DNA from 3 places in the Lysinibacillus sp. fls2-241-R2A-57 genome. Region 2 is predicted to be linked to each of the others. Evidence: riboswitches for the same ligand, from Rfam matches in the RefSeq annotation. Region 2 holds a riboswitch; each other region holds the start of a gene.
What was found. A riboswitch is a leader RNA that binds a small molecule or an ion and turns the genes downstream of it on or off. The one in region 2 is predicted to bind preQ1.
Positions count from the first base shown of each region.

Region 1: linked by a shared signal. The riboswitch ahead of QRN68_RS18740 (QueT transporter family protein) and the one ahead of queF (preQ(1) synthase) in region 2 are both predicted to bind preQ1.
Region 3: linked by a shared signal. The riboswitch ahead of queC (7-cyano-7-deazaguanine synthase QueC) and the one ahead of queF (preQ(1) synthase) in region 2 are both predicted to bind preQ1.

Region 1 covers NZ_JARVRU010000128.1:408-8,397, forward strand. Annotated here, with positions in the region: partial or broken gene QRN68_RS18710 (nuclease-related domain-containing protein) at 1-463, opposite strand, end outside; gene QRN68_RS18715 (ABC transporter ATP-binding protein) at 638-1,432, opposite strand; gene QRN68_RS18720 (ABC transporter permease) at 1,425-2,453, opposite strand; gene QRN68_RS18725 (ABC transporter substrate-binding protein) at 2,679-3,701, opposite strand; gene QRN68_RS18730 (hypothetical protein) at 4,063-5,181, shown strand; gene QRN68_RS18735 (GNAT family N-acetyltransferase) at 5,291-5,839, opposite strand; PreQ1 riboswitch class I at 6,140-6,184, shown strand; gene QRN68_RS18740 (QueT transporter family protein) at 6,193-6,675, shown strand; gene QRN68_RS18745 (CPBP family intramembrane glutamic endopeptidase) at 6,835-7,566, opposite strand; gene QRN68_RS18750 (MerR family transcriptional regulator) at 7,902-7,990, opposite strand, start outside.
Region 2 covers NZ_JARVRU010000002.1:22,637-34,319, forward strand. Annotated here, with positions in the region: gene QRN68_RS00205 (acyltransferase family protein) at 290-1,291, shown strand; gene QRN68_RS00210 (queuosine precursor transporter) at 1,285-1,920, opposite strand; gene queF (preQ(1) synthase) at 1,920-2,420, opposite strand; PreQ1 riboswitch class I at 2,518-2,564, opposite strand; gene QRN68_RS00220 (GntR family transcriptional regulator) at 2,700-3,059, shown strand; gene QRN68_RS00225 (ABC transporter ATP-binding protein) at 3,063-3,929, shown strand; gene QRN68_RS00230 (hypothetical protein) at 3,926-4,603, shown strand; gene QRN68_RS00235 (hypothetical protein) at 4,671-5,228, opposite strand; gene QRN68_RS00240 (YjiH family protein) at 5,513-6,868, opposite strand; gene QRN68_RS00245 (CotD family spore coat protein) at 7,507-7,875, shown strand; gene glnA (type I glutamate--ammonia ligase) at 8,020-9,354, opposite strand; gene QRN68_RS00255 (MerR family transcriptional regulator) at 9,451-9,825, opposite strand; gene QRN68_RS00260 (methionine gamma-lyase family protein) at 9,983-11,233, opposite strand; gene QRN68_RS00265 (trimeric intracellular cation channel family protein) at 11,495-11,683, shown strand, end outside.
Region 3 covers NZ_JARVRU010000220.1:293-12,822, reverse strand. Annotated here, with positions in the region: gene QRN68_RS26065 (hypothetical protein) at 324-725, shown strand; gene bioF (8-amino-7-oxononanoate synthase) at 1,183-2,352, opposite strand; gene bioW (6-carboxyhexanoate--CoA ligase) at 2,356-3,087, opposite strand; gene QRN68_RS26050 (hypothetical protein) at 3,068-3,571, opposite strand; gene QRN68_RS26045 (GNAT family N-acetyltransferase) at 3,836-4,384, opposite strand; gene queE (7-carboxy-7-deazaguanine synthase QueE) at 4,535-5,263, opposite strand; gene queD (6-carboxytetrahydropterin synthase QueD) at 5,256-5,729, opposite strand; gene queC (7-cyano-7-deazaguanine synthase QueC) at 5,733-6,392, opposite strand; PreQ1 riboswitch class I at 6,762-6,808, opposite strand; gene QRN68_RS26025 (class I SAM-dependent methyltransferase) at 7,290-8,042, opposite strand; gene QRN68_RS26020 (DUF4179 domain-containing protein) at 8,240-9,331, opposite strand; gene QRN68_RS26015 (sigma-70 family RNA polymerase sigma factor) at 9,328-9,882, opposite strand; gene QRN68_RS26010 (LURP-one-related/scramblase family protein) at 10,269-10,766, opposite strand; gene QRN68_RS26005 (hypothetical protein) at 11,376-12,002, opposite strand; partial or broken gene QRN68_RS26000 (LysM peptidoglycan-binding domain-containing protein) at 12,235-12,530, shown strand, end outside.

The sequences.
Region 1 (7,990 bases), on a different contig from region 2:
ATTCAATAGGGATATGATGTCCACTCATTTGAAATAGCCGACGCAAAAATCTAGCATGTCGCTTCACTTGATCAAAGGGATTTCTAAAGCCATCTACTCTACCATCAGAAGTAATTCGAATAAATTGATGGTTATCTTCCATATACTCTACATGGCCAACGATATTTTTAATTTCAACGATTAGCACAAAATGTTGGGACATAAATAATGTATCCATTTGATGCGTCGATCCCCCAGCACTCTCATCCTTAAGCTCTACATCATGCAATAAATAATACGCATGCTCCAAATAGATTTCCCGCCATTCTCGATCTACTCTTTGCTCGCCAGCAATACCAGCCTTTGTTCTTCCTAGCATTTCTTGAAAATAATCATACTTAACGTGAGATTTCGGTAACCGCCTTTCAATCATTTCTAACACGCGTTGCTTCGATGAAACTTCCCGCTTTTTTTTCAGTAGCATATTTTCACCTCCTTTAGCTAGATTATAATGCACTTTATCGAAACTGTTTGCTTATTTATCGAGAACTTTTGATTGTTTATCGACCAACTTTTTTTATTTATCACCCAACTTTTAAAAAATATCGACATCCAACGAAAAAACGCCCACACCTATGTATGAGCGTTTTATCATTTATTATCCTAGTAATGCACGGTCTGAGTTCATTTTCTCACCGCGGATTCGTTCGAACTCTGCCATTAAATCTGGAATGGTCAATTCATGCTTGCGATCCTCGCCTACTTCTAAAATGATTTGACCTTTATCCATCATAATCAGTCGATTCCCTAAGTCTAATGCTTGTTGCATATTGTGCGTGACCATTAATGTCGTTAAGCTGTCTTTCTCAACTAAATATTTCGTAATGCGTGTGATTAACTCTGCACGAGATGGGTCAAGTGCCGCTGTATGCTCGTCCAGTAATAAAATCGACGGCTTCGTGAACGTCGCCATTAAAAGTGACAGCGCTTGACGTTCCCCACCAGAAAGTAAGCCGACTTTTGCAGATAGGCGATTTTCCAGATTTAAACCTAACATCTCCAACGATTCCTTGAAAAATTCTCGACGCTTTTTATCAACACCGATACGCAAACCTCTACTCTTATTACGTGAGTAAGCTAACGCTAAGTTTTCCTCAATTGTCATCGTTGGTGCTGTACCAGCCATTGGATCCTGGAACACGCGACCAATGTAGTGGGAGCGCTTGTATTCTGGTAAAGTTGTAACCTCATTCCCATCAATTGAAACTGTGCCGAAGTCTGGTGTTAATGCACCCGAAACCATATTCATCATTGTCGATTTACCAGCACCATTACTGCCGATAATTGTGACAAAATCACCTGGCATTAAGTGCAAATTAATTTCTGCGAGTGCAATTTTCTCATCTGGCGTTCCTTCATTAAAAACCTTATTAATGCCGTGTAATTTAAGCAAGGCCATTCCCTCCCTGCTCCACCGTCTTTACTCGCGTCTTCTCTGCTGCGCGCTTCACCTTGCGTTTGCGCTCCTTACTCTTATTGATAAATTGAGGTAAGATCAGCGCTAAAATAACGATAATAGCTGTAATTAATTTCATATCCCCTGAATCAAGGAAATCTACACGTAATGCTAACGCTAAAATAATGCGGTAAATAATAGCTCCCGCAATGACAGCAAAAGTTGTGCGCATAATCGTTTTTGTACCGAAGATTGCTTCACCGATAATAACAGATGCAAGACCGATAACAATCATCCCAATCCCCATACTTACATCTGAGAATTTCGAATACTGTGCGATTAAAGCTCCAGAAAAGGCGACAAGTGCATTAGATAGTCCTAGACCTAGAATAATAAGTGTGTCCGTATTTGCTGAGAAGCTACGAATCATACGCTTATTATCACCAGTTGCTCGAATAGCCAGTCCGACCTCTGTTTTTAAGAACCAGTCTGCTATTAACTTAATTAAAATCGTGATAATTAATACTACAATCAACGTACTCCATGTTGAAGGTACTTGCTGAAAGCCCATGTTTTTTAACAGGTTATTTAATGTAGCATCTATCCCTAAATTACTCCAAAACGCTTGAAACTTTGAAAATATAGTCTCTGAGTTCAATAGTGGAATATTCGGACGACCTATCGTATTTTCTGCCGTTAACCCCATAATACGTAGATTAATAGAATACAAAGCAATCATCATTAAAATACCCGATAGTAGCGGATTAATTTTCCCTTTTGTGTGAAGAATTCCTGTCATACATCCAGCAATAAATCCAGCAACAATTGCCACTAAAGTCGCTAAGATTGGGTTGTAGCCAAGCAGAATCATTGTTGCTGCTGTAGCTGCCCCTGTTACAAAGCTTCCATCAACCGTTAAATCCGGAAAATCTAACACGCGGAATGTTAAATACACACCAAGTGCCATAATTGCATAGATGATTCCTTGCTCCATTGCGCCAAACATTGCTAAAAACATAGTTGAATCATCTCCTAATAATTTCTTAAATAAATATAATTCCGCTCATCACCATAATTTCAATGTATCCTATCCGCTACTTTGCCCCAGCATTTCTTTTCTATAGGAAACAGAGCGGTGTTTCTTCCTCCAACATGAGGTTAATTTTTCACTCTAAAAGAAGATAAAGCGGGGGCAGTTTTAGTTCTCCCCCGCTTTGCTTCATAAGATGGCTATGTCAGTCCATTACTTTTCAAAAAGCTCTGCTCCCCAAGAATCTTTGATTTCAATTCCTAAGTTATCCGCTACTTTTTTGTTGATTAATAGTTTTAAGTTTTGTGGGTATTGCGCTGGTGTATCAGCAGGTGTTGCTTCCCCTTTTAGAATCTTCACAGCCATTTGACCTGCTTCATAACCGATGTCGAAATATTCAAACCCGTATGCCGCTAAGCCACCACGTTCCACTGAGTCAAGCTCTCCTACAATTAGTGGTAATTTATTAGCATTCGCTACATCAATAACAGATTCTAGAGCAGAAACTACTGTATTATCAGTAATAATATAGAATGCATCTGCTTTACCGATTAATGATTCAGTAGCTTGTTTTACTTCCGCAGAAGTTGCCGCAGATGCCTCTACCACTTTTAGGCCTTGCTCACCCATAACTTTTTTCACTTCTTTTACTTGCGCTACTGAGTTTTGCTCACCAGCGTTGTAAACCATACCAACGTTTTTGGCACCAAGTTCTTTTAAGAATGCCACTGTTTTTGAAATAGTATCAGGGTGTAAATCGATCGTACCTGTTACATTTTTCCCTGGCTTCTCCATAGATTCAATGAGCTGTGCTCCAACAGCATCTGTTACAGAAGTAAAAATAATTGGAATATCACTAGTTGCTGTCGCTGCTGCTTGTGCAGACGGCGTAGAGTTAGCAAATATTAAATCTACGTTTGCACTTACTAGATTGTTTGCAATCGTTGTATTAAGACTATTATCCCCTTGCGCTATTTGCGATTCGTACTCAACTTTTAAGCCAGATTCTTCAATTGCTTTTTTGAAGCCTTCAGTTGCAGCATTTAAAGATGGATGCTCCACAATTTGAGTAATCCCGATTTTATATGTTTTGTCATCTGCTTTGCCGCTCTCACTTGCATTATTCGTTTCGTTCCCTTTCGAATCAGATGAACTAGAGCCACTGCTACCACAAGCAGCAAGCATTAAAACTAACCCAAATAACAGGAACGAAAGCTTTTTTAAATTGCTTTTCACAAATAATCCCCCCGATTTTGATCTCTGATATTTATCACACTTTATCCAAGCGAAGTGTGAACGTATCGCTATATTACAGTTATTATTGAGGTTCGTCAACAACATTATGAATGTTCTGACATTTACATTTGACAAAATATTTTAGTTTTTCATTCAATTTGCCGCTTTAAACCGCTAAACTACGCTGTTTTTACAGAATGATTTCTTTTTCTAACATAACAAAAATTTTTTTGACAATTTTGCGAAGTTAGGTAGTGAAAAACTTTTTAAAATTTTTTCTAACTTTAACTAACTTTTTATAGTTGGAAAGGCGTCTAATTTTTAGTAATTAAAACAATTAAATTTAAAGGGAGACCTAATTATGAAAAAAACAACTAAAAAATCTTGGATGATTGTATCAGCACTAACAATAGGAATGGCTGTCTTCACACCACATCAAGCTGAGGCAACAACAGCAAAACCAGCAAACGAAATGACTGTTAAAGCTGAGCAACAAATTAAAGGAACTATTAAAAACATTTACGGAGATAGCATTACAATCAAAGGGAAAGACGGTAAAAACTATTATATCGGAATCCAAAAGTTTTCAGATGAGCAAATAGCAAAAATGAACTTAGTTGAAGGTCAAGAAATCTCTGTAGAAGGTAGCTTAGTACAAGATTATGCAGACTTCTACACGTTTGACGTCTATAAAAAAGACTTACCTAAAGAAATCACAAAAGAAGATCTGGCTAAATTAGAAAAGTTGTTCAATCAAATGAAGAAGTTAGAAAAAGAAGAGAAGTATGAAGAAGTCGATAAAATCAATGTTGAAATGGATAAAATCACGAAGCCATATATTTTAGCTAGCTGGGTACCTGTATCCTTTGAAAAGTTCATTGAAGAGTACGGATTTAGTGAAAAAAATATAGTGATTAAAGAAAATGATAAAAAACAGCTGAAAGCAATTTATGAACAATGGATAAAACTAACGAAATCTGGTAAAGAAGACAAAGCACAAGAAAAATTTGATGAATTCCAAAAGATTCTTCAACCTTATTTAGATGCACTATATCCACCAGTAACATTTGAAGAATACATTTCAGATATGGAATTAGATATTCCAGCTGAAGCCTTACCAAAACTAAAAGCGATTTATAAAGATGCTCAAAAAGCAGATGCAGATAAAAATGATCAATTATCTGAAAAGCTATGGAATGACTTCAATGAAATGATTAATCTTTACACGAAGCCAATTAGCTTTGAACAATACTTATCTGACTTTGATTTCGAAATCAAAGCAACAGACAAAAAACAATTGAAAAAGCTTTATGAAGAAGCAATAGCTCTTGATAAAAAAGGTGACTCTGAAAAATCTAGTGAAAAATGGGCTGCTATCGACAAAATTTTAAATCCATATTATGAAGCAAATAAAGAAATTCTAATCTCAGCTTCTAAAGTAACGATTAACGGCAAAGTTTATCTTACACAGCATAAATAAGTAAAAGCTTCCGGGCTGATCCCAAATGACGGGATTAGCCCTTTCTTTTGTAAAGAAACTCTTCCGTATGAGTAAGGAAAATTAACTATACTAGTCTCAATGGTCAAATTTATGACAGGGCCCCATGATTCTGCTCAAACTCTTGTCTTGTCATACCGTAGCAAATACCATCGTAATAAGCTCCTTTAGTGAAAATGATATTTCTTAGTTGCCCCTCTTTCATGAAACCTAATTTTTCATGCAAGCGCATAGATGGTTCATTGAACGAGTAAACGGTTGTATTTACTTTTTGATAAGGACGCTCTGAAAAGAAGAAGCGAAGAACCATAAGAATCATTTCTTTTGCATAGCCTTTACCTCTGTATGGCTCAAATACAGCCAAGTAATAATCCAAGACACCATTTTTCAAATCACAATCAAAGGTTTCAATCATACCGACAATATTATTCTCTCTATCTACTGCAATAAAACGAAATTCATCATCTTCTTCTGACAATTGCTCTTCTACCCATTCCCTCATTTGATCCGCGGAGCGAGGAAAATGTATTGAATCCATATTTCGTAAAATTTCATCATCTAAAAATTCAAAGATAACGATATCTTCTGGTTGTATCGCTCGTAGTGTAAGACTTTGTCCTGTCCAATAAGTAACTGTCATTTCATCTTCCTCCATTATTTTTCCTCATCACCATAAACGCGGGATGATCTTTCAATCCCTAACTTGGCTCACCTCTATAACGCGAGGTTGATTTCCGTTCCGACTAGACGCCACTCCAATCATCTTATATACAAGGCTTACGTCTTAACAAATCAACCACAATTTTTGGTGATGAAAGTATTATTTAGAAAATATAATAATATTCCCCAATTAATATTTACATTATTAGTACAAAAATAGTTTCATCAAGTATTTACCACCCTTTACAAACAAGCATAATCATTGATATGATTGCACTTGCTTTACGTGGTTCGTAACCATCCCACGCAAAAAAACTAAGGAGAAATTAATATATGAAAATAAAATTTTTAGCAACGAGTGGTATTATTGCAGCACTCTATATTGCTGTTACATTGCTAGTCGCTCCATTTGGCTTTACAGAGGTACAGTTCCGTGTATCGGAAATTTTTAACCATCTAGTCGCCTTTAATCCACGATTTGCCGTTGGGATCATTATTGGTGTATTTATCTCCAATTTATTTTCACCAAACGGCATTCTAGATGTTTTTTTCGGTGTAGGCCATTCGATGATTACCCTTGGATTGTTCATTCTTATTTGTAAATTTGTCAAAAATATTTGGGCACGTTTAATCATTAATACATTGTTATTTACATTCACAATGTTTATCATTGCCTTTGAATTGAACATAGCCTTGGAAGTACCATTCTTCTGGACATGGCTAACTGTTGCTGCAGGTGAATTTGTTGTCTTAGCAATTGGTGCGCCGATTATGTATGTATTGAATAAGCGCTTAAACTTCAAAGATTTAATTTAACTGACGGATCTTATTAGAGCAGTGTTTAATAAAAGGAGGAACGGTGAAACCGTTCCTCCTTTTTGTTGTATTCACATTGAAGTTCGATTATTTTTCATGTAAATAAAGTTTAATACCTACCAAAAAAGCGTTGCAATCAGAAAAAAATAATATGTTATTTTAATCCTTTTCATTCTCATCACCTAATTTCCCCACGTAATCAATCAAAGCATGAAGAAGTATTAGAGGTATAATGGAGTTCAATGCGACTGCAAGCATCCCGAACACAAAGCCAAAGATGGTTGTCCTAATGACACCAGATAAATTCTGATATGTATGTGCAAGACCAAATATTATTGAGGTACACAATAGAACGAACCAAATTGACCATTCTGGAAATAATGTGTTAAATGCAAATATAAGCAATCCGCGGTAAATAATTTCTTCTGTGACCCCTGCTGTCCATGCCACTTGATTCCAAATGGCTTTGTCTTTCTTTGTAACAGGTAGTAACTCAGTAAACGCTATTTGCTTCATTTGTTTTTGCTTCATTATTTTCATCTTATTTTTAACTTTATCACTTATAAAATATCCAATTGCGTAATATAAAAGTAAAACACTATATAATAGAGCTACCCCTATAACAATATATGTAACAATTGTTCCTAATTCTTTTGTGTTAATACTAGGCATTATTACACGTAGTTCTTCTAATGTAAGTTCAGAATTTGCCACTACTATTAAAATAATAAGTGTTGGTATCCACAAACCTAGCATAACAATCTTATAATAGTGTATCCTGCTTGCTGGATCAGTCAGAACACGTATTTTAAATCTTTGATATAACCAATAACCTATAATTGGTTCATATAAAAGAGTAAACCCAATGAATCCCCATAATAGTATGTTCATTTTGTTTTATACTCCTTTAGCATGTTCTCTATTTTTTCAATTAACCATTCTTCTTCTTGTTTACTAAATGGTGACGAAAATAACATTCTATCCAACTGTATCTCCATTAGATTTGGTTCTGTTAGTAACCGATTAAATAGTTCAAGTGGTAGTTGAGAAAAAAATTCTTTGAGAATAGTATGTACTTCGGTATCCGTAAATTGGTTCTTATAAGCTATTTTCAATTGATTTATAATGTTTATTAAATGTGCATCATAACGAACGTTGTAACTATTTGATACTGTATAAATTTCATCTACAATTTCATTTGGTAAATAACCTTTTAACCATCGCTGCTAAGATTCCATGTGTAAATTATTTTGAATTAATGCAACAAATACCTCTGGTTCGATTACCTGATTTGATTGGGCTAACGAAATTGTAT
Region 2 (11,683 bases):
TCCGTGATTGCATGGCACATATGCAAAAATGGAGCTATAGACATGGAATTGGAGGGATTTTTTTTAATATTTTTTGATGTAAGAGTTTCATCAAAGATTGTCTTTATTCCCACTGAGATTACCCGTGAAAAGTGATATTCTCACCTATAAAATACTCATATGATATAAGGTAAAAATTTTCAATCTTATAAATCAATGAGTTTTACTACGAATGCGATACTCATATAAATAGTTAGGGTCAATCTTGCTAATTGTTGCATTCAAATTTGCGGAAATGTGGGTGATAGAAATGGTGTATGAGTGGAATGTTTTGAGGGCAATTGCCTGCTTATCTATTGTATTATTACACGCTACAACTAATACGGAAATTATTAACGGGTATATCGAAAATCCGTACTATCAATTTTTTAGATTATTATTATGTTTCGCGACACCAACATTTATTTTACTATCTATTATTATTTTAGCAAAACGCTATCAAGTTGAGCTGCCTGCTAAATTTTTATGGCGGCGTTTCCAATTTGTTTATATTCCATTTGTTGCAGCTAGTGTTTTGTATGCAGTAAACGCATTACTTCATTATGATGAAAGCTTTTGGAATTCGCTGTATCGTCATATTGTTTTAGGAGATTTTTCTGGATGGTTTGTCATGACAATCTTCCAGTTATACATTCTGTTCTTTATCATAAAAAAATACCAGCTATCAAGCATATGGCTAACTCCAATTATGTTAGCACTTGGTATTTTATATATGACTCTTGTAAAGCTAAATATTGAATTCTTTATAGAAAATGATAATCTTGTTCGTTTACTATTTGTTGGCTGGCTTCCTTACTTTGCAATTGCTTATTTAATCGGTATGCATTATCGATGGGTTGCATCAAATATTAGTAAGTACAAATTGGCTACGCTAGTTTTCGTTGTTCTTTCAACATCAATACTGGCGATAAACTATTATTTGGGAGCCACTGAAATCACATCTAGACGATTAGATATGATGTTATTTATTTTTTCAATAACTTTATGCATTTTAGCATTTGGTCAAATTGTGCCGAAGCTAAAAATCATTAATTTAGTAAGTCAATATTCATTTGGTATATTTTTGATTCATTGGCTTGTTCAAGAATATTTAGTTCCATATACGGTACAATTACCGACAACCTTTCTCCAAGTCCTCACTCTATTCCTATCGAGCTTGATTGTCTGTATGTTTATTATAAAACTCATTTCGTTTTTACCTTATAGTGCTTATCTAATTGGCAAGGCACACATCAAAAAGCCATCTCAGTAATGAGATGGCTCAAAGCTTTTGCGTTTATCAAATTTTCGCGCAACGTAAACTAGCCCATAAACAAGTGGCGTTGCTACAATCGACGCTAAAAATTTAAACATATACTGTGTTATAAACAACGTTAATAATACTTTAAATGGCATTACTCCATAAAAGGCTATCGTAATAAATAGTGCCGTATCGATGAGTTGGCTTACCATCGTAGACGCATTGTTTCGTAGCCAAAGCTTACCGTTTCCATGCTTTTCCTTAAATTTACTAAATATCATGACATCCAAATTTACACTAACCGTATACGCTACAAGGCTTGCAATAATGACACGCATGCTGCCACCAAGAATTATCTCAAACTCCTTCTGATGAGCAAAGGCTTGTGCAGGTGGTAGCGCAATGGCAATAGCAATAAAGCATGCCGCAAACACTTGCGCCATAAGCCCCGTTCTAACCGTTCGACTGCCCGCTTCCCTACCGTACACCTCACAAATTACATCAATAAGAGGATAGGTGAAAATAATAAGTATCGCTGCTGCCGGAAGTATCATCCATTCGCCTATACTAAACACTTTAACGGCTAAAACATTTGCCAAAATTAAAAAGCCAACAAACAACCCATTTAAATAATACAGCATCAACGATTATCCACTTTTTCAGGATACATGTCGTGGTTCATCAAACGATGCTCCGCCATTTTTTCATATTTTGTGCCTGGGCGTCCATAGTTACACCAAGGATCAATGGACAAGCCACCACGCGGCGTAAACTTACCCCATACCTCGATATAACGAGGCTCGATTAGCTTAATTAGATCATTCATGATGATGTTGACACAGTCCTCATGAAAGTCACCGTGATTACGGAAGCTAAATAAATAGAGCTTTAGTGATTTACTCTCTACTAGCTTTTTATCTGGAATAAAAGAAATATACATTGTCGCAAAGTCAGGCTGCCCTGTCATTGGACAAAGACTTGTAAATTCTGGGCAATTAAATTTCACAAAAAAATCGTTTCCTGTATGCAAATTATCGACTGCTTCAAGTACTTCCGGTGAGTACTCAAATAAATACTTTGTGTTTTGGTTGCCAAGGAGTGTTAAATCCTGTAAGCCTTGGTCATCTGTTCTACCTGCCATAAAAATGCCTCCTCAAGTTGTGAGAAGTCCATTATGCATGAAACCTAATAAAAAAAAATAGCCATATCCGCATTTTTGGGACATGGCGTAAATGACGTCATCCATAGTTTTTTATAGAGGGTATGCGCTATGAACCTCTTTCGTATTCGCTAGTTATCTTAACTTAATGAATGCATTCAGTCAACTAATTTTTTTCACATCATAAACATTGACAAAAATACCCTGACATTATATGGTTAGTTACATAAGTAATTAACCAATTAACCAAGGAGGTGGATCGTGATTCATTCTTTAAACAATGAAAAGCCTATTTTCCAACAAATACGCGAACGAATAGAGGATGGAATTTTAGATGGCCACCTACAACCCGAAGATCGCATTCCGTCCACAAATGAATTTGCAAAGGAATATCAAATTAATCCTGCAACAGCTGGAAAGGGCGTGAACGAATTAGTGGATAAAGGCGTAATTTATAAAAAACGCGGTGTTGGCATGTTTGTTAGTACTGATGCTCGCGAGATATTAATTGCAGAGCGGAAGGAAAATTTCTTTAAGCAACATATAGAGCCATTGAAGAAAGAAGCAATTAGATTAGGTATTTCAGATGAAGAATTACAAAATATGTTACAAGGGAGTTAACGAATGAAAATCGAAGTGAAAAATGTTAGTAAATCATATAGACAAAAGGAAGCTTTAAAAAATGTCACTTTTACAATTGAAGGGCCGAAAATCATTGGATTTTTAGGTCATAATGGTGCTGGCAAAACAACATTCTTAAATTTATTATCAGGACTTATCGCTACAACTAAAGGAAACATCTCTGTTAATGGAGAAAATGTTTTCAATGTACCTTTAACGCTACGTGATATTTGTTTTGTTGCAGAGAGCGGAAACTTTCAAGAGGAAATGACAATTGCACAATCATTAAAGGCAAATAGCTTCTTTTATCCAAAGTGGGATCAGCGTCTCGCAATGGAGCTACTCGACGTTTTTGCTCTAAATCCAAAGGATAAGGTTCGCAGTTTATCAAAAGGAATGGTGTCTGCGTTAGGCATTATCACAGGCTTTGCTAGTAATGCAGGGATTACAATCTTTGACGAACCCTATATCGGACTTGATGTAGCTGCCCGAAATACTTTCTATGATTTATTAATTGAACAACAAACCGAAAACCCAAGACTTTTTATTTTGTCTACACATTTAATTGATGAGGCAAGTGAGCTATTTGAAGAAATACTTATTTTACATGAAGGGCAATTACTGCTTCAGAAAACAGCGGAGGAATGGCATGAGCATATTGTTGCTGTAAAAGGTAGTGCTTCTGATGTCGAGCAGGCAATTAACGGGTTAGAGATTATGTATAAGCATATGTTTATGCAGGAGCTAACTGCAATTGTCTACGCTAACGGTCAATCCATCGAAGGACAGAATATTATCCTTGAGCGTGTTTCATTACAGGATATGCTCGTGTATTTAAGTAAACAGCAGAAAGTGGGGACTAATAAATGAAAACAGTTAAGGGTAGCTTTTATATATTATTTCAAAGCTATAAAAAACAGATTATAACTTTTTGGTGTATTTTATTTTCAATCGTTCTATTTTCGTTATTCTTAGATAATTTCATTGGACAAAATCTTTTCATTGCACTCTCCATTTCTATACCTGTCTATATTTTTTACGGGGTGATGGCGACAAAGCTATTAAATAAAACATTTCCCTATTTTTTAAAACTTGGATTAAGCCGCTTGCAATATATATTCAATGTGGGGCTCTATTTCATCTGTTGGAGCTTAATAAGCGCCTTCATTATTGCCTGTACACAAAAAATAATTACTTACGTTTCTAACCTATTCATTATCCATCCTATTTTTCTTTTCGATAATACTCCCTCATTTTTACAAACGATGGTACTTGATACTGTTTTACTGCTCTTCTTCCTAATCTTTGGACTTTTGTTGAATCTTGTTTTTTATCGCTTAGGAACTATCGGCGGTTACAGTTTTATAGGGTTACTTTGCTTAATTCCAATTGTTGTGATCATTTTTGAGTTGTATTCTTCTTTGTTTGACCTACTATCAAATATGACTACCTTTACTCTATTAAGTAGTTTTTTTGTTTTTAGTGTAATACTCTTCACTATCATAACAATGACGATACGAAATGCTTCCGTCAATCCAGCATAATTCTAAAGGCTATTTGGAATACAAAAAAATGATGCCAAGCCCCAATTAAAGGACTTGGCATTTTTTATTAATCACGCTTATCTTCTTGCGTTGTATAGTCAATGGAATTAGCGATGTCAACTAAAACTTCAGGTGTCACCTTATTTGAAACTCTTTTATCAATCCACAGCATATATTGCCAATCTCCTCTTTCATAAGCAAGAACATTGAAACCCGAGATTTCCATATAGGTTGAAGTCGTCCCGTTTTTCAATCTGAATGTCTTTACTATATATTCCTTTTTAGACGGCAACTCGAAATGATTAGGACGAACAGTTATTTTATAATGATGCTCAGGAAGTTGATCGTTAACAAATGTGACTTCAAAAAAATCATTCATGTCACCATCCAGATTATTAAACCGACCAAAATGATGTGTAAAACTAATAGGAGGTACTCGAAGTGGTAGCTTTAGTTCTTGATGAAAGTGCCGTTCAAAATCTGAAGTAGCTGATTCAACCGTTTTATAGCCTATTTCAGGATAAATTTCTTCGTAAAGACTGAGCGAATCATTAATATAGGCATCACTTGGTTGGGAAAATAATAAACAACAAGAACTTAAGCAGAGAGAAAAAATTCTATCCATTTTATCACCCCTCGTATCACTTTAGGTGTAGTTTTTCCCAATTCAATGAATTTATGTGGCCCGTTGTATTATGTTCACTGTTATTTATTCATTTTTTTCATGACTAAGTCCAACTTGTTTTAAAGCGTGGTGAAATAGATTTTTTTTTACGCCAGACGTCTATATTTCTCCTCTGGCGCGTTGGTATTACCTTGCTTCCGCGGGTATTCTCCTCTGTCACTCGGATTTAAATAAAGAAAAAGCAATTATTCGCACTCATTAAATGCGAACAATTGCTTTTTAGATTAGAAAAGTAAATGTGCAACTATTGCTGCGATTGGTAGTGAAATAATTGTACGTAGTAAGAAAATAACGACTAAATCCAAAAATTTAAGTGGAATTTTCGTACCTAAAATTAGGCCACCGACTTCTGACATATAGATAAGCTGTGTAACAGATACGACAGCAATGACAAATCGTGTAGTTTCAGCTTCAATTCCTTCTCCTAAAATTGAAGGTAAGAACATGTCTGCAAAACCAACCACCATCGTTTGTGCTGCTTCAGCTGCCTCTGGTAAACCGAGCACTGTTAAAATAGGCTCAAATGGCTTCCCTAAAACTGCGAAAATACTAGTGAATTCAGCAAGCATTAAAGCTATAGTACCAAATGCCATAACAATGGGCGCTACACCAATCCATAAATCCAGCACATTTCTAGACCCATCTTTAATAAATTGGCGAGGATCACGATTTGCATGTGCGACTGCTAAAGCATTTTCCAAGCCGTGTGTCACAGAGTTATAGCCTTTAGGTAATTCCTCACGTGATAAATCTACTGGAGTACCATCGATATAAGTATCTTCCTTGTTAGCAAGCGGATAAATTCGCGGCATAATGATCGCTAACACTAGACCGCAAAGTAAAACCGTTAAATAATATGGGATAAAATAGCGTGACAAGTGCACTGTATCTAATACTACAATACAGAATGTGATGGACACTACAGAAAAGCTAGTTGCAATAATAGCAGACTCTTTTTTCGTATAGTTCCCCATTTCATATTGTTTACTCGTCATTAGAACACCAATTGTTCCATCCCCAACCCATGACGTAAGTGCGTCGACCGATGAACGACCAGGACTTTTAAAGAGAGGACGCATGATTTTCACCATCATTGTTCCAAAAAATTCAAGTAAGCCGAAGTTTGTTAAAAATGGTAAAAGCACACCCGCAAATAAGAAAATCGTAAATAAAAATGTTACCAAACCATCGTCCGGGTTCATTAATAGCCCACCAGTATTTTCATTGTTAATCGCTGATGGTCCAAAATCAAATACAACCATTGATGCAAATACTAAACCAATAACTCGGACAATTGTCCAAAACCAATTGACATAAAATAATGTATCTAAAATATTTGGATTCTTTGTATTATTGCGTGGAATGAATTTGGCAATGAGTGAACCAATAGCAGAAATCGCAAATATAATTATAGTAAAGTAACTAATAACAGGTGCAACAACACCTGCTAATAACTTTGCTAAAATAGCAATTGGAACTTTCCATCCCTCATCTGTTAATACAGGTGTCATGAATAATAGAACACCAATAAGAGAAGGGATTATGAAGTAAAAGTATGAAGAAGTAGGATATTTTTTCATAATTAAAAGCCTCATTTCTCTAATTTTATCGAAGTTGTATACATCAGGCTTGTTAGTTATGTACTGTTAAACCGCCAAAAAATGTATATCTGTATAAAGTGAAACTTTAATCAGTGGAAATTTATTCATTCTCGCTGATTACTAGTCTTCAGCAATTGGGCATTTACGAGCGGTTAATGAGGGACAAAATAAAAAAAGCATTCCTCTAAAAAGTAATAAAGGAACACCCAAACACTACTTTTTTTATAATTAACATCCGCAATGCAAAAATTCTATGCATTAATTCTTTTAGAATAATCACTATCATTCATTTTTATGAACTTAAAAAATATCGTAAACCTACAATACAACGGTTAATTCTACAACAAAATGAATTTTTATTCAATCTAAATTTTAATATTATTATTATTCTCTGCTAATATTATCTGCATTTTTTCTTTGTACCATTACCTTTCTACAAAGCTCAATTTTACAATAGCTGAGTCAGTTGAAATTTGGTGAAACTCTCCATGAATCCTACCTATTTTGATTGCCTAAGAGATTTAACCAGCCCTTAATAGGCATACAAATAGACCACATTGTCTTTCATCTCATATGTTAGTTATGAACCACAACTTATCAAAACAGGAGGTTTTACCATGGATAGACGTATGCATCATATGCAGCATATGCAACATATGCAACATATGCATCACCATCATCATGCAAAAGGTCCACATTGTTGTCCACCGATAACATGTCCAACTCAATTTGAGCCACCATATTGTTGTCCACCAGAAGAATTTGTACGCACTAACTACATCCATACAGTTGTACCACATGTACAGCCAGCACATGTAACAACAGTTAATAAACATATAATTGATCATCAGTATCATTTCCCTTGCACTGAGTCTGTAGTGAATGAATGTTGCGAAACTCATACACTTTGTGAAATGCCACCGGATCCTTGCCATATGCCGCATCATCATCACCATCACATGAACCGTCATCATATGGGCTATTAATAAATATGCGATGAGGTTAAAAATACCTCATCGCATATTTTTCAATAGCACTCTCTTTTGAAAATGCCTATTACTATCGTTTACTATTTACTCTCATTTCATAAGAAAAACCGAGCACCTATATAAGGTACTCGGTTACTATTTTTAGTACATTTTTAAATATTGGTCGCGTTCCCATTGGTGTACTGTTGTACGGTACATGTCGAACTCGATTTCTTTTGCTTCTTTAAAGTTTGCATAGATATGCTCACCTAAAGCTTCTTGCGCTACTTTATCATTAGCAAGTAATGCTAAAGCATCGTCAAGTGCTGGTGGTAAGTTTACTATGCCGTTCGCTTTACGCTCTTCTTCAGTCATTACATAGATGTTACGATTAATCGCAGCTGGTGGCGTTAATTGTTGACGAATACCTTCAAGACCAGCTTCTAAAATAACAGCCATTGCTAAATATGGATTTGCAGATGGGTCCACAGAACGTACTTCTACACGAGTTGAAAGACCACGTGCTGATGGAATACGGATAAGTGGTGAACGGTTTTGAGCTGACCATGCTACATAACATGGTGCTTCGTAACCAGGTACAAGACGTTTATAAGAGTTAACTGTTGGGTTTGTTACAGCTGTGAAACCTTGAACGTGAGCAAGGACACCCGCCATGAATTGCATTGCTGTTTCAGAAAGACCTAGTTCAGTAGATTCATCGTAGAATGAATTCTCTTTACCTTTAAATAATGAAACATTGAAATGCATACCAGAGCCAGCTTCACCGAATAATGGTTTTGGCATGAATGTAGCATGTAAGCCATGTTTACGTGCAATTGTTTTAACTACTAATTTGAACGTTTGGATGTTGTCACAAGCTGTGATTGCATCTGCATATTTAAAGTCGATTTCATGTTGTCCAGGAGCTACCTCATGGTGAGATGCTTCGATTTCAAAGCCCATCTCTTCTAGCTCTAAAACGATATCACGACGGCAGTTTTCGCCAAGATCCGTAGGTGCTAAATCGAAGTAACCACCATGGTCGTTTACTTCTAATGTTGGTTCACCTTTTGCATCTAATTTGAATAAGAAGAATTCTGGCTCAGGCCCTAAATTGAAGCTTGAGAAGCCCATCTCTTCCATTTTCTTAAGGATACGTTTTAAGTTGTTACGTGGGTCACCAGCAAATGGCTCGCCTTTAGCAGTGTATACATCACAGATGAAACGTGCTACTTTACCTTTTTCAGAAGTCCAAGGGAACACTACGAAAGAATCTAAATCCGGATGTAAATACATGTCCGATTCTTCGATACGAACGAAGCCTTCAATAGAAGAGCCATCAAACATCATTTTATTTTCTAGAGCTTTGTCTAATTGGCTTACAGGAATCTCAACGTTTTTGATTGTGCCAAGAATATCTGTAAATTGTAAACGAATAAAGTTTACGTTTTTTTCCTCGATAAGACGTTTAATGTCCTCTTTTGTGTATTTACCCACAGTTTTCCACACTCCTATAAATTGTCTAGCTTTTATTATTACCCTATCCTATTAAAATAATCTAAACTGTTCACCAAAAGCGTACGTTTACTTTAATTAATAGAATCGAGATAAATCCCCTTGTCGGATGGATGATTTTTGCATGCGCTGTGCTTGACGCATTTCTTCACGCATGATGCGACGTAATTCTGAGTCACTTAAATTTGGTTCTTCTGTTGCAACAGCGTCATTCTTTTTAGCGAATAGTTTTTTAATCTTCGCCATATTCATGCCCTGTTCCAAGTAATCTTTAATTTCAAGCAGTATGTCGACGTCATTTAATGAAAACATTCGACGATTGCCTTCTGTTCGGTGCGGCTCAATTAAATGGTGTTCTTCATAATAACGAATTTGACGTGCCGAAAGCTCAGTTAATTGCATCACAATATTCATGGATAATAACGGCATATTTCGTCTAATTTCACGACTCATTTAAGTCCCTCCAATACCCGCTAATCATATAACGAAATTTTTACACTGTCAACTAGTCATGTAAGGTTTCCTTACATGGATTAAAATATTTTTTTCGAATTGATGAAAAATTGTAAAAAACTATTCAAAACGGATGTATTGAATAGTTTTTTATCTCCTATTTTCGGATTTTTTGTACTGCACTACAAATAGCAAATTTCACATGTTCGTATGTTAACCCACCTTGAATAAATGCTGTAAACGGTGGACGAATAGGACCGTCTGCTGTGAGTTCAATACTGGAACCTTGAATAAATGTTCCTGCCGCCATTATGACATCATCCTCATAACCAGGCATATACGCTGGCTCTGGTGCATAATGCGCATTAATCGGCGAGTTCGCTTGTATTTCACGACAAAAGGCAATCATCTGCTCCGCTGTTTGGAAAGAAACAGCTTGAATTAAATCCGTACGATCAGCCTCATAGCTTGGCGATGTATTCATCCCAATTTCCTCAAGCATTGCTGCTGTGAAAATGGCACCTTTTAATGCTTGCGCGACAACATGTGGTGCTAGGAAAAAGCCTTGATAGAAATCACCGAGTGTATTTAATGTAGCACCAGCTTCAGCACCAATACCTGGTGATGTCATACGATAAGCACATTTTTCTACTAAATCTGCACGACCAGCAATATAACCTCCAATTTTCGCAAGGCCTCCTCCTGGATTTTTGATCAGTGAGCCTGCCATTAAATCAGCACCAATCTCCGTTGGTTCCTGTGCTTCCACAAATTCACCATAGCAATTATCAACAAAAATAACAGCATCTGGTGCTAATTCGCGGATTTTTGCACACATTTCTGCAATCTGCGAAACGGTAAAGGATGGTCGTGTTGCATAACCCTTCGAGCGTTGAATAGCAATCATTTTTGTATTTGGCGTAATTGCAGCTGCAACACCTTCCCAATCAATCGTTTTGTTATCGATTAAATCTACATGTCGATACCCGATTTTATAATCCTTTAAAGAGCCCGTGTCCTTGTCGCCGCCATCGACTATTGACTGCAATGTATCATACGGTTGACCCGAAATATAAAGTAATTCATCACCAGGACGTAACACGCCGAATAAACTAAGCGTAATTGCATGTGTACCTGAAATAATTTGCGGACGTACAATGGCAGCCTCCGCTCCAAAGACCTCTGCATATACACGCTCTAGATTGTCACGCCCTTCATCATCATAGCCATAACCATTAGACGGGTGTAGATGATAATCGCTTACTTGATGCTTTCGGAACGCAGCGAGCACTTTTTGTTGGTTGAAGAACGCCATGTCCTCTACCTTTGCATGAAAAGGACGCACCTTTTCTTCTATTTTAGTAGCTAACGCTAGTGTTTCTTCCATTAAATTGGTTGTAAAAGTCATTTTATTCTTCTCCATTTCACTTTTGTTCAAATCTTATCTTAACAATTTGTGAGCTTGCCTGCAAAATTTGCTATTGTTTCTAATTGCATTTTACGCTAATCTAAATTGCGGAATTAATCTATTACGTCCTGCTATAATAGGATATTTAATATCTGATAATTCCAAAGCATTAGTTGATACTTTTCTTAGTAGAAACTTCTACGCTACAAAAAAGTGTTTGTAACTAATAGAAAAGATCAATTCATATAGGGAGTGAAAGTGTTGGCTTGGGAGGTTTTTAGTATTATTGGAACAATTGCCTTTGCTATTTCCGGGGCAATAATTGCAATGGAGGAAGAATACGATTTATTCGGTGTATATATACTCGGAATTGTAACCGCTTTTGGCGGAGGAGCTATACGAAATTTGCTCATAGGATTACCTGTAACAACGCTGTGGGGGCAGGATATG
Region 3 (12,530 bases), on a different contig from region 2:
TTCTTGTTTGACTAAATCATTCTATTTTCTTTACCCTATTTCTCTGTTAATAGCAGTATATTTCCGGAGATTTACTACCTTGAGAACTTTTATAGACTAACTTTTTCGATTTATCGACCAACTTTCGATTAATATCGACATCTACCTCCATGAAACACTAAATTTTTCATTAAAAAAGCGCGAGAAATCAACGTTTCTAAATTAATTTCTCGCGTTTTTAGGTTTTGAACGAGTTTTGTCCCAGCTACCTTTTTTGTTGAGTATCTTTCATGTTAAACTGTAAATTAATAGTAGTCGTGTTTGAATTGAGGGGTTAAATCGAAATGAGAAAATGTTGTTTTAAATTGAATTTACCATTAGAAGGTGCCAAAAAAAGATATTGCGATTGGATAGATGAGGAAATTGATAAATCAATCCATATTTCACAACATGAAAATGGATGGACATATTTTGTAGACTTAGAAGGAGAAGCGTTCTTTGGTTTAACAAATGAATCTTGGATGGAACTTGCAATGGATAATTCCGTTACTTATGGATACTACGACGAGGATTTTAACGCAGAGCTACTAGTAATAGAAAATGGCAAGTTAATACGAGAATTTTCACTTTATGAAGATGAACCAGATGCTAATGAGAATTTTGGATCTATTGAATATGAAAAAAGTTCTCCAATAGAGGATTGGAATGATGTAGCAACTTTTCTTGAAACGGAATTAAATATTTAATTAAAATAACAAGAGTATGTTTTGAAAAACTATTCAATACATACTCTAATTTTAATATATTTCTAACTTGATACATTTGTCTCCTAAGATGAAACGTCGTCTGTCTTAATCATTTTTTCATTGTCCTTTGATGATAATAACTCATCTAATACCTGTTTCTTCTTATCTTAATCAATATCCAAGACGTCACCTACATTTACACATTTGTCTTCATAAGAACTTGCAATTGGATTTTCCATTTATTATCCCTTTTCCAATTGTAAGGATTGTTTTATTATCAATATTAGAATCTGCAACGCCAAGTATTTTTGGCAAATTCGTTCCTTGAAAGACTGATTAATTCTTTATCTATACATATTCAAATGACTTTATTTCAACAAATCCATTTTTCTTTAAAATCTTAACAGTTGATAGTTCTTTATCTGACAAAACCTCTAAAACTTGATATTATGACCTTTTATACAATACCCATTTCTTTCCCTATTTTCTTCATTTTATTTATGACTGTATTGAGCTGCTCCATTGTATGGGTAGCCATTACTGTAATCCGCAACCTGCTTGACCCTTTTGGCACAGTTGGTGGTCGAATCGCTGGAATAAAGACACCTTCATCCATAAGTTTTTCAGAAAATTGCACAGCTTCACGGGAATCTCCAATAAGAAGCGTTATAATTGGTGTTTCCCCCTCATTAACTACAAAACCGGATTCCCCCAATTTTAAACGTAAATACTTAGCATTATTCAGCAATTGTTCCCTTCGTTCGGGCTCATTTTGAATAATGGATATTCCTTCTCGTGCAGCCTCAATCGCACTTGGAGATAAACCTGTTTGGAAAATAAATGATCTAGCGTTATTTAGTAAATAGTTTTTTGCAATGGACGACGTCGCCACAAAACCACCCTCTGCACCAATCGCTTTACTCAGCGTACCCACTGTAAAATCAATCTCATCTTTCAATCCAAAATAATCAGCGGTACCTCGACCTTCACTTCCTAAGACACCTGTCACATGCGCATCATCAATCATTATGTAAGCATTGTATTTCTTTGCTAGCGCAACTATTTCGGGAAGTGGAGCAATATCACCATCCATACTAAAGACGCCATCCGTCACAATTAACTTCTTTCCATCTCCATGTGATTCTCTCAATTTATGCTCTAAATCCACCATATCCGCATGTTCATAAACAATTGTTTTTGCTTGACTAAGGCGACAACCATCTATAATACTCGCATGATTCCAAGCATCAGAAAATATAATGTCCCCTGCCTTCATCACACTCGAAATTACGCCAATGTTCGCTAAGTAACCACTGCTGAAAACAATGGCAGATTCAGTTTTTTTCAAATCCGCAATTTCAGATTCAAGCTGTTCATGAATATCGAAATTGCCAGTTGTTAATCTCGAACCACCAGCTCCTGTACCGTATTTACTAATACCTTCAGATGCTTTCTTTTTCAACCGAAAATCTGTTGCAAGACCTAAATAGTTATTAGATGAAAAAAGCAAGAATTTCTTACCATTCATGATTACCTCGCTCTCATTGCCATTTGAAAACGAACGTAACTTCCTTGTCAATCCTTTCTCTTCTATTAATTGTAGTTCCCGTTGAAACCAATGATCCATTTGTTAATCCCTCCTAATGAGAACAGGTACGCTTTCTAAATAATCTATATAAGAGTCTAGTTCAACTTCATCTGACACAAAAAAAGCACGCCCTCCGCTCTCACAGCCTTCCCTTTTTAACGGTGTAATTCTAACATAACCAATGTCACGATTACTTACATAGCCAGTCACGTAATCTGGATCATCAGACCAACATAATTCTGCAATTGTAAACGGAGAATTTGCCACTTTCGACGCCAGAGCCAACGCTTCACGTACACGCTCATTAAAGTCCCCATCAGCATCTTGCCAATCGATTCGTGATACACGAACACCCTTTTGCCCCCGATCGTCAAGCCGTATGCCGGTTTTACTATTTAGGATGATTGCCCCACGGAGATTTTGATTACTACTAAGTTGATGAAAAGCAACATTCAGTGCATGTTCCGAAACACCTAATGAGGTTAGTATCTTTCTTGCTTCACTATGGGCCTTTTCGATTGAAGTCGCCTCAACTGTCGTAATTTCTAAGGGTGGCATATACTGAATCTGATCAGGCGCAATTTTTTCAACGGTAATTTGAATAAAATCAGCATCGCCACGTGAATGATTACTTGCTTTGTTCAATAACTGTTTTACAATTGGCTCTATCTGAGATTTACTACCTATCCGTTCACCACCAGATATATGCTTTTCCCCAAGTTCAGGATTTCTTTCAGCCGCACGCATTCGAATACTATAACACGCTTTTAACATGATTTTTACCAGCTACTTTCCTATTAATTGTATATAACATTTTCGTTAGAGGATAAACACTAATAGCTGTGATTACCATGCCTGGAATAGCCAAAACTAATAACGGTAAAAATGGAGTCCCTAACGTAAAAGCCAAACCAAATCTAGCAATCGTTGTTCCAATTGGACCTGCCAAAACAAGTACCGGAATTGAAGTCCCAAATAAAACTATGAGCAGTCCTACAGTCAATCGAAAAATTAAGGCGATCTCTACATTTAAGATCGAATGTATACCTAATAAAAATAAGATTAAACTTGCAATGATCCCCGCTAGAAAATATCGCTTAAATCCAAACACTGCTGCAATCGCAACTGCAATGGGTGCTGATAATTGAAATTCAGACCCAGGAATACCTGTTGGAATTTTAAACATGCCTGTAACGATAATAAGACAAGCTAACAATGAAATCTGAGCAAGATCATATGTAGAAAACTTTCTGATCATTTTATTCCTCCTATTCTCCCTAATTTGTGTTAACCATATTAAATAATAAGTTAACACAAATACGGATTGGAAAGTAGATAAAATGGTAGGATTTTTTATTATTTGTGAAAATGGGGTTTTGTTACTTATCGAAGGTTTAAATTAAAACCCCTGATTTTTCTACGCTAAGCAGAAGAATCAGGGGTTTTATTAAGATTTATTGCTTATTAATCTTCTTTAGAGAATGTGTATCAGAAACAACATCGTTCTTGTCTACTATTAAACTTACTTTGCGTTTATAAAGTAAACTAGATGATCAGTCCATTTGTCGTCCTCGAATATGAATCCTTTCCTCGTGCATTCATACACCATTCCAACACTTTCTGCTAACTTTATAGATGCCATATTATCAAGGTTTATGTGAGCTTCTATACGATGATAATTTAATTTTTTAAACGCTAGATCTAAGGAAGCTTTTACAGCCTCATTCCCATAACCTTTTCTCCAAAACTGGTTATGAATTGTATATCCGAACCTGGCCCATTGAAATTCTTCCCTCATAATTGTCGAAAAGTCTATAAAACCAATATGAGTATTATCTTCTTTTCTAAACACTCCAAATACATAGACCTTGTCATCTTCAGCCATTTGATAATGTTTAGTAACTAAATCACGAAACCATTCTTTCGTACAGATGCTCATATCTAATTTACCTTGATCGTATTTATGTTGAGAAGGTAAACGATTTTCATATTGGGTTAGCCAAGAAGAATAATCACCTTCTTCAAGAAATCGAATAACTAATCTATCTGTTTCAGTTCTTATTTTATTCAATCGAACACCTCATCTAGAATACTTTCTATTCTTATATAGATTATTCGACATAAGGGATTTTTTTCCTTCCTATCCTGTACTTTCACATCGTCCCAAGTTAATCATAATCCTCTTCTAGAGATTTTTCCTAAAGACATTTTTGTAATGGCACTATACCCCTCTTTTATTCCCCCATACAAGGGCATGCAACTGTGGCAGTACTTTGACATCTGTTAATTCCTCATCCTTCATCACTTTATCAATCAGCGCATGATATTTATCTAATAAATGTGTAATTAATCGTGAATTGTCCGTCGTCGTGAGATCATCGTTACCGACTTGGAGATAAAAAGGAATCATTGGATACCTATGGTGAATTTGTTTAGCATACTCGTAATCCTCTTGATTGAAAACGACTACTTTGAGGGATACATGGTGATTACTGTTTCGATTTTTTAGTTTTTCGAAGATATCAGAGAGCACCGAATAGTTTGTGGTCATTCCAGAACTAGGTGGCTTTGGGGAAATTGTCAGTTCATCAATCTCATACATCCATTTTTGCCACCTACTTCCCTGAGTTTCCACCCCGACCTTTATGTCATTTTCCTTTAAAATGGCAATGAGCCCCTCCAAATTTCGGATGAGTGCAGGGTTGCCGCCTGAAATCGTGACAAATGAAAAGCCACTGCCTCCGAGACGTTTCAACTCAGACCAAATCTCTTCAGCTGTCATTTGGACAATAAGATGCTTTCCGCTGCCATCCCACGTAAATGATGAATCACACCAAGAACAGGAATAATCACAGCCGGCAGTTCTCACAAACATTGTCTTTTGGCCAACTACCATTCCCTCACCTTGAATCGTCGGTCCAAAAATCTCGATAACAGGTATTTTACTCAACTTCCATCCACTCCCGTCTCGCTTCTGCATAGCTTGTCGGAGTTTCATATAGCCGGATAAACTCAACACGCGCACCGTTATATGTTTGTTCATCAAGTAAGGCCTCAGCCAACTTTTCGTAAATCCAAACAACAATGTTCTCTGCCGTCGTATTCATTGGTGGAAGCGTTTCATTTAAATAACGATGATCCAAATGAATCTCTATTTTTTCTTTCCATATTCCTTTTATGTCGCCAAAATCAATCATCAAACCGCGTTCATCTGTGTATCCACTTAGTCCTAATATTACGCGATACGTATGACCGTGCAGGTTTTTACATTTCCCCTCATAATCATGTAAATGATGGGCAGCATCGAAGGTAAATTCTTTGCTTACAAGAACGCGCTTGGCATGATAGTTCAATTGATTTCTTTGAATATCTACATCTAGTTTTTGGAGCTTATCGACGATTCTAAAATCTGACATGCGTTAAGACTCCTTCCTGTTACTCAAATACTCATCAAGCCCTTTTTTTCGCAGTTTACATGCTGGGCATTCACCACAGCCATCTGCTACTACACCGTTATAGCAAGTTAACGTTCTTTCTCGAACAAATTCAAGTGCTCCAAACTGATCAGCAAGCTCCCAAGTCTGTGCCTTATTCAGCCACATCAACGGTGTATCGATCACAAAGGAATCATCCATCGATAAATTTAACGTTACATTCAAGGATTTAATAAACACATCTCGGCAATCCGGATATCCGCTAAAATCTGTTTCGCAAACGCCAGTTACAATATGCTTAGCTCCTACTTGGCTCGCTAAAACGCCCGCAAATGAAAGAAAGAGAAGATTTCGACCTGGTACAAAAGTCGATGGAAGCTCACCATTTTCACCGTCTTCTACCTTTATGTCTTGTCGTGTCAATGCATTCGGAGCAAGCTGGTTCAGGAGTGACATATCAAGAATGTGATGCTTGACACCGAGCTCCCCTGCTATCATCTTCGCACATTCAATTTCAAGACGATGCCTTTGACCATAATCAAAAGTTACTGCCTCAACCTCTTGAAAACGTTCCTTTGCCCAGAACAAACAAGTTGTACTGTCCTGGCCTCCACTAAATACAACAATTGCTTTTTCCTGCTTCATGTGTAAAATCTCCCTTGTATCAAAAAAACAGCACTATAAGAAAAAGTACTGCTTCTTCTTAGTTTTTTTAGAGGGTAGCTAAATACCTCTTTCTTGATTGAACTATTCAATTCCGCATTTATCGATAATCAATTTTTTCTGGATTAATATCGTGATTCATTAAACGACATATGAATATTTTGTACTTTGGTTCCCCAATAATGTTAAATCCGTCAGTCCTTCTTCTAGGCTTTGGCCAGACATAAAAAAACCTCCTTGTAAAATGTTTCCCAACACTTTTCAAGAGAGGCATCACCAATCAATCTATTAAAACATAAGTAAAAACATAAAAAAAAGCCACGTCCGATATGGACATGGCATAATTATCATGTTTCCATAGTTTTTTATAGAGGGTATCAGCTATGAACCTCTCCCGTTCTAGTCCGGGCATTCTTTTGTTCAATATAATACAAAAAAACAGTACAAAATGTCAAATTGTTTTTTTATAAAATCTGCTTCTCTGAAAAAACCACTGTTATCCTGCCCTATATTTTGCAGTACACTATACACTTTACTGAGCTTAGATTCATTTATATTTTTCGAACAGCTCTCCTTAAGGGAGCTAAGAGCGGTTTACCCAAAATTTATTATTTTGGACATTTAAATGCTATTTATATTTACAAGGAGCAATTATTGAATGTTAAAAATCGAATGAATAGTATATTAACATCAATTGTCTATAATTGTGATTTTAGTAAAAAATGACTCTACGGATCAAAGTAATGAAAGGTTCAAATGGAGCTATACAGATTCACTAATAAGCTGAATCAAACCAGCTTTTTATATTTTCATTAAAACCGCACTACTTATGATACGGTTCTTCGTAACATGTGTAAGTGCGGTTTTAAATCTCTAATTCTATGCTAATTTAAAATTATACCTTTTCGCTCTTATAATTAAAAATGAAGGTCGACGAAATTCTCTATTAAGACTTGGTAAATTACACACTGCTTCTTTAGTTGGTATTGGCTCAATAATTTTTTCGATTTGTAAACTACTTTCAATAAGCGTATTTAGGATAGTAGACATTGTACGGTGATATGTCACAACATTATCAACTAACCAATTTTGAGAACGTAAGCCTTCATCCTGATAATTGTCTACTGCAAAATGAAGTAGGTTACCCTCATGATTTGTGATCCAATTTTCTTTTCCCTTATTTGCTGTTACAATTGGGTGCTCTAGAGAAAATAGTAAAATCCCTCCTTCGCATAATGCCTTACTTATCTTCTTTATGAGTAACTGAAAATCTGCAATATAGTGAAAAGCTAATGAACTACTAACAAAATCAATTGTTCCATTCTGTACTGTCATATCTTCAAATGCAGCCTGTTCAAAGGTTAGACACTCATGAATATGACGCTTTTTTGCATTAGCAATCATATTTGAAGAAATATCAATTCCAGTAACATGTTTTGCACCTTGGCTAATACAATATGCTACAAAATCTCCCATTCCACAGCCAATATCTAATACTACTTTATTTTTAAGGGGAGGAATTAATGTGAAAAAGTTTGGCTGTTCAAGTAAATTGTTATAATTATATTCTCGTGCTCGTATTTCTTGGTATTTCTCAAAAAACGTATTGTTATCATATATATTCTGTTTCATATTACCCTTCATTTCACCATAACGTTATGAAGTATTTGCGCAAATTAATTATCACATGTATACAAAAGTAAAAATAGACTTATAATTCAGTTTTTGTTACGATGTAGATAGAGGCATGTCTTCTTTATTAAATTCCATGAAAACAATATATTAAAAGGCAGAAATCCCACTCGATTTCTGCCTTTATTTTTATGGTATTACTTTATAGGAACTATGATGGGTTCAATTGCATAGGGTTCTTTAATGAGTTCTAGTGCACCCTCACTGTCCTTCTTTTTGTAAATACCTACCACAGGAGTAATCATTATCGATGTTGCTTTTTCATCAAAACGGTTTGTAGTAATACGTGCTTGATTCCCGCTTAGGTCATTGAAATCTGTACTATGTCCTGTACCTCTGTGATGAACAATATTATACACATTTCCTAAATCATCGGACACCTTGTACTCAATTAATACGCCACGCCACTCTTCTTCCTCTTTAGCTATTGACGCCATATCTACTAATTCTGAAATTTTCAGTGTTGTAGAGACAGGTGTTTCTGTTATTTCTCTAACGATTACTTCTGTACCTTCAGCTTCCGTTATTATACTACCTTTTTCAAATACTTTAGTTTCACTTGCGAGCTTTGCTAAAGTGAATTCAAATGACCAGTCTCCTGCTATTGCATTATTTATATTATTTAAATCAACAATTTCATTTCCTTGGAAAGTAATTTGTACTTTCTCTGGCTTTGGTCCTTTAATGAGTTCGTAAATATATAATACAGCATACTCTTTGTCATTTATTTTTTTGACAATATAATGATTATCGAATCCACTATGTTCATATCTATTTTCAAATTCATCAGCAGTTATTTCACCCTCTAAGATCGGCCTTTCCCCTAAGGTTTTTTCACTCTTTATTGTGTAAGCTATCGTAATATTTTCTCCATCGTAAACAGCATCTGTTACAGTTACTTCAACATTATTACTTTCTTGAGTCGTTCCAATACTTGTAGAATATTCATCATGCTTTTCGAATACATACTTCTCGTCATCAACGAATAACCCGAATATATTCCCGACAACCGGTATGTTTGCCGCAAAAGTAGGGAATGCGTAGCCAATTGAAATACTTGAAGCAACTAAAAATACAGCTGCAGCCACAAAACTTCTTGTTAAATGCTTTTTCTTATTTACTTTCATTACATTTCTTTTAATTCTCTCTTTTTCAAGAGTACTCACTTCCATCGGGTCCATATTCATGTCGATTTTTAAGTGATTAAATTGTTTATATAACTTTTTCATGTCACACTTCCCCCTAATCGAATCTGTTGTAACCGTTTTTTCCCACGATACAATCTGTTATCAATCGCAGCCTTTGTCAAACCATGATGCTCAGCAATTTCTTCATTTCTCATATTTAAAAAGTATTTCATCGTAAAAATATCACGGTCTAATTGGTCTAATTGGCTCATCATTTTTAATAATTCTTCTGTAGAAGTCTTTATCAAAAATTCTTCTTCAGCTGATTTTACCGCCTCACTTTTTTCATCTATCTCATAAAACAATGGCGATTTAGATAACTTTCTTTGTTTATTGATTGCTTTATATTTTGCTATTGTGCAAATCCATTTTCTAAAATCCTCTTTATCTCCTTCAAATTGCTTAGCATTTTCGAAAGCTCCCAAAAATGTATCACTTATACATTCCTCTATCATTTGAGGATCATTGTAAGATTTTAAAGCATTATATATAACTGCTTTTACGATACCGACATACTCGTCGATTACATATTGAAGTGCTTCTTCTCGCTTTTTCTTAAGATACTTTATAAAGTTTTCATTAGTTATCCTCATCCAAACACCCTTTCTTAAAACATAAGAGTCCCTACACTTAAAACATCGCTCAAAATTAAATTAATTCTCATAATCATTAGAAAAATTGTGAAATATTTTCAAAAAAATAAATAGTACGCCATATCAAACATACTACATTCTATTTATAAGTTTCTTTTCGCAAATTCAATAATATTACAAAAGCAGTAAGTATAAACAAAAACAGACCAAATCTTAATCGATTTAGCCTGTTATAGTTTATCTTTTTATACTTTAAGGTCTTCACATAAAAATTCCATAATAAAAAGCAGGGAATTCTTTCGAGATTTCCCCACTTTTTTAATATTATTCCAAAATTTGAATTTCTAAAGAAAACCACTAAGCATTTTATATAGTACGTCCCTACGTTAAGTCGCCGCTGCTGAGGAAGCAGCAGCTTGGTCAGCCTTTACACAATCAATTGCGACAACGAGTGCAATAATGATAGTTTCCATCTCTTCATTAAATATTTGTACCTTGTAGCTATCGCCCCAAGTGAACCACTCCTTGTTCACTTTACCGACGACTTCACCTTGCTGTAAGATTTGAAAATCCATATCCCACCAGTTACCTTCTACCTCAATGCCTGCCGCATCAATTGTATAGCGTGCTTTAAAGAAAGAAAACTCCTTCTTAATCGTTAACACCTCTTGACCGTTTACTTCAACAAAAAACTTCGGTAAAAAGCTGAACACCTTTTTCGTAATAAGCGCGACCTCATCTCTTGCTGCATTCATAATGGAGAACGTTTTTGGAATTTGCATAAAACTGCCCTCCACGTAATAAACATCCTTCTCCTGCTGATCCTTTACGGTAAATTTTCCACTTAAACTGAATACCTTCTGCTTTATATAAAGTTGCTTCATACTACGCCTCCTTTTTAATAGCATATTACTTAGTTTTTATCATAGATAATAATTACAGAAGTGGTTTTTATATGGTTCATCACCAAAACGTGTGGTTGATTTCCGTTCCGGCTGGGCGCTTTGTAGCTGACGCTTCGCTTTCGCACAGAGCAAAGCTTCCTAGGGGCGTCCGATGAGCCGCTTCACTCGCGTTGCTCGCTCCAGGGTCTCATCTGTGACGCTGATCCCAAAGGAGTCGCCCAGCCTCCACTTCAATCAACTTATATACATAGCATACGTTTTAACTAATTTCATCCACAACTTTTGGTGATGAGCCTTTTATATGTATAATATTTAATGAAATTTGAATACATTGCTAGTCTATTCACCATATAAATAACTCTCTTACTTGTAACATGGAAATAAAGCCTATTCAAGATTGCTATATCTTAAATAGGCTTATTGTTTTTTTACAGAGAAAACGCCCTTACTTATGGTACGGTTCTCCGTAACGCGGCCAAGTGCGGTTTTTATTTTATGAACATTTATTCAATAATCCCTAATAACATCGCTGGTGCTAAAATTCACATTAATGGCACGGCACATATATGGGAATTTTTACAATTTTTATTAAGCTTCTAATGTTTTATAAATATTTTTGACTCTTTTTAATTGTGGTGCAGTTAGGTATTTTTCTCTTTTTCGTAACACTTTCAATAATTCCTCTTTATTTTCATCTGTTACGGCTAATAGCGTACTTTCCGAGTGCTGAGGAATTTCCTTTGTTCTGCAATTCTCAAGGTGATGAAGTAATATTGGAAAAATCACATCATTGTTTTCCTTACTGACAGCTGCTAGCTTCGCAAGAGTTAGGACACCTTTATCAATTGTAATAACTGAACCAACTTTTATAGCACTTTTTAATATTTTAAGATGAGCCATAATGGTTTCTGATGCTCCCTCCGCAATCGTTGCTAATGCCGTCATTCCACCCCAGACTAAACGATTATTAGGGCTTTTTAGCAACTCTATAAAAGTCAGGACATACTTACTGATGAGTTCTGGTTTAACTTGCCCAATTTCGTACGCTACTTTAATACAATCGTATTGAATCTTTTTATCTTTGCAAGTTAGGTTTTCAATTATTTCTTCTATGCCCGTATAATTTTCTTCATTAACTAATTTATGTGCCAGCTCAATATTTGGCTCTTCATCGTTTCGATTTAATTGAGAAGCTAACAGGTTCACAACTGACATGATTATCCCTCATTTATTAAATTTATTTAATGTATAAACATTATCACATTTAACCCTTAATGAATCAGGTATCTTCGTCATGGAAATAGTATCCTTTACTATTAGTAATATTATTGCAATATAAATGCCATAGACGAAATCAAATTAACACCTCCTTGTTCTTTTTCTCAGAAAAATCTATGTTACGATGATTTTACATTAACAACTAAGAACGCACATGGAGGATTAATAAATGCTAAAAAAAATAATTTCAATTGTACCCGTTGCAATGCTTTCGGCAACTTTAGGTGCTAATGCTCAAGCTGCAACAATTACCGTACAAAAAGGAGATACTCTTTGGGATTTATCTCGTGCACATAATACTTCTGTAGAAAATATCAAAACATTGAATCATATTACTACTAACCTTATTCACCCTGGCGATGTCCTTACCATTGCACAACAATATACCGTTAAGCAAGGTGATACACTATGGGACATAGCCCTAGATCATCAAGTCACTGTTTCGCAAATTAAAGAATGGAACCA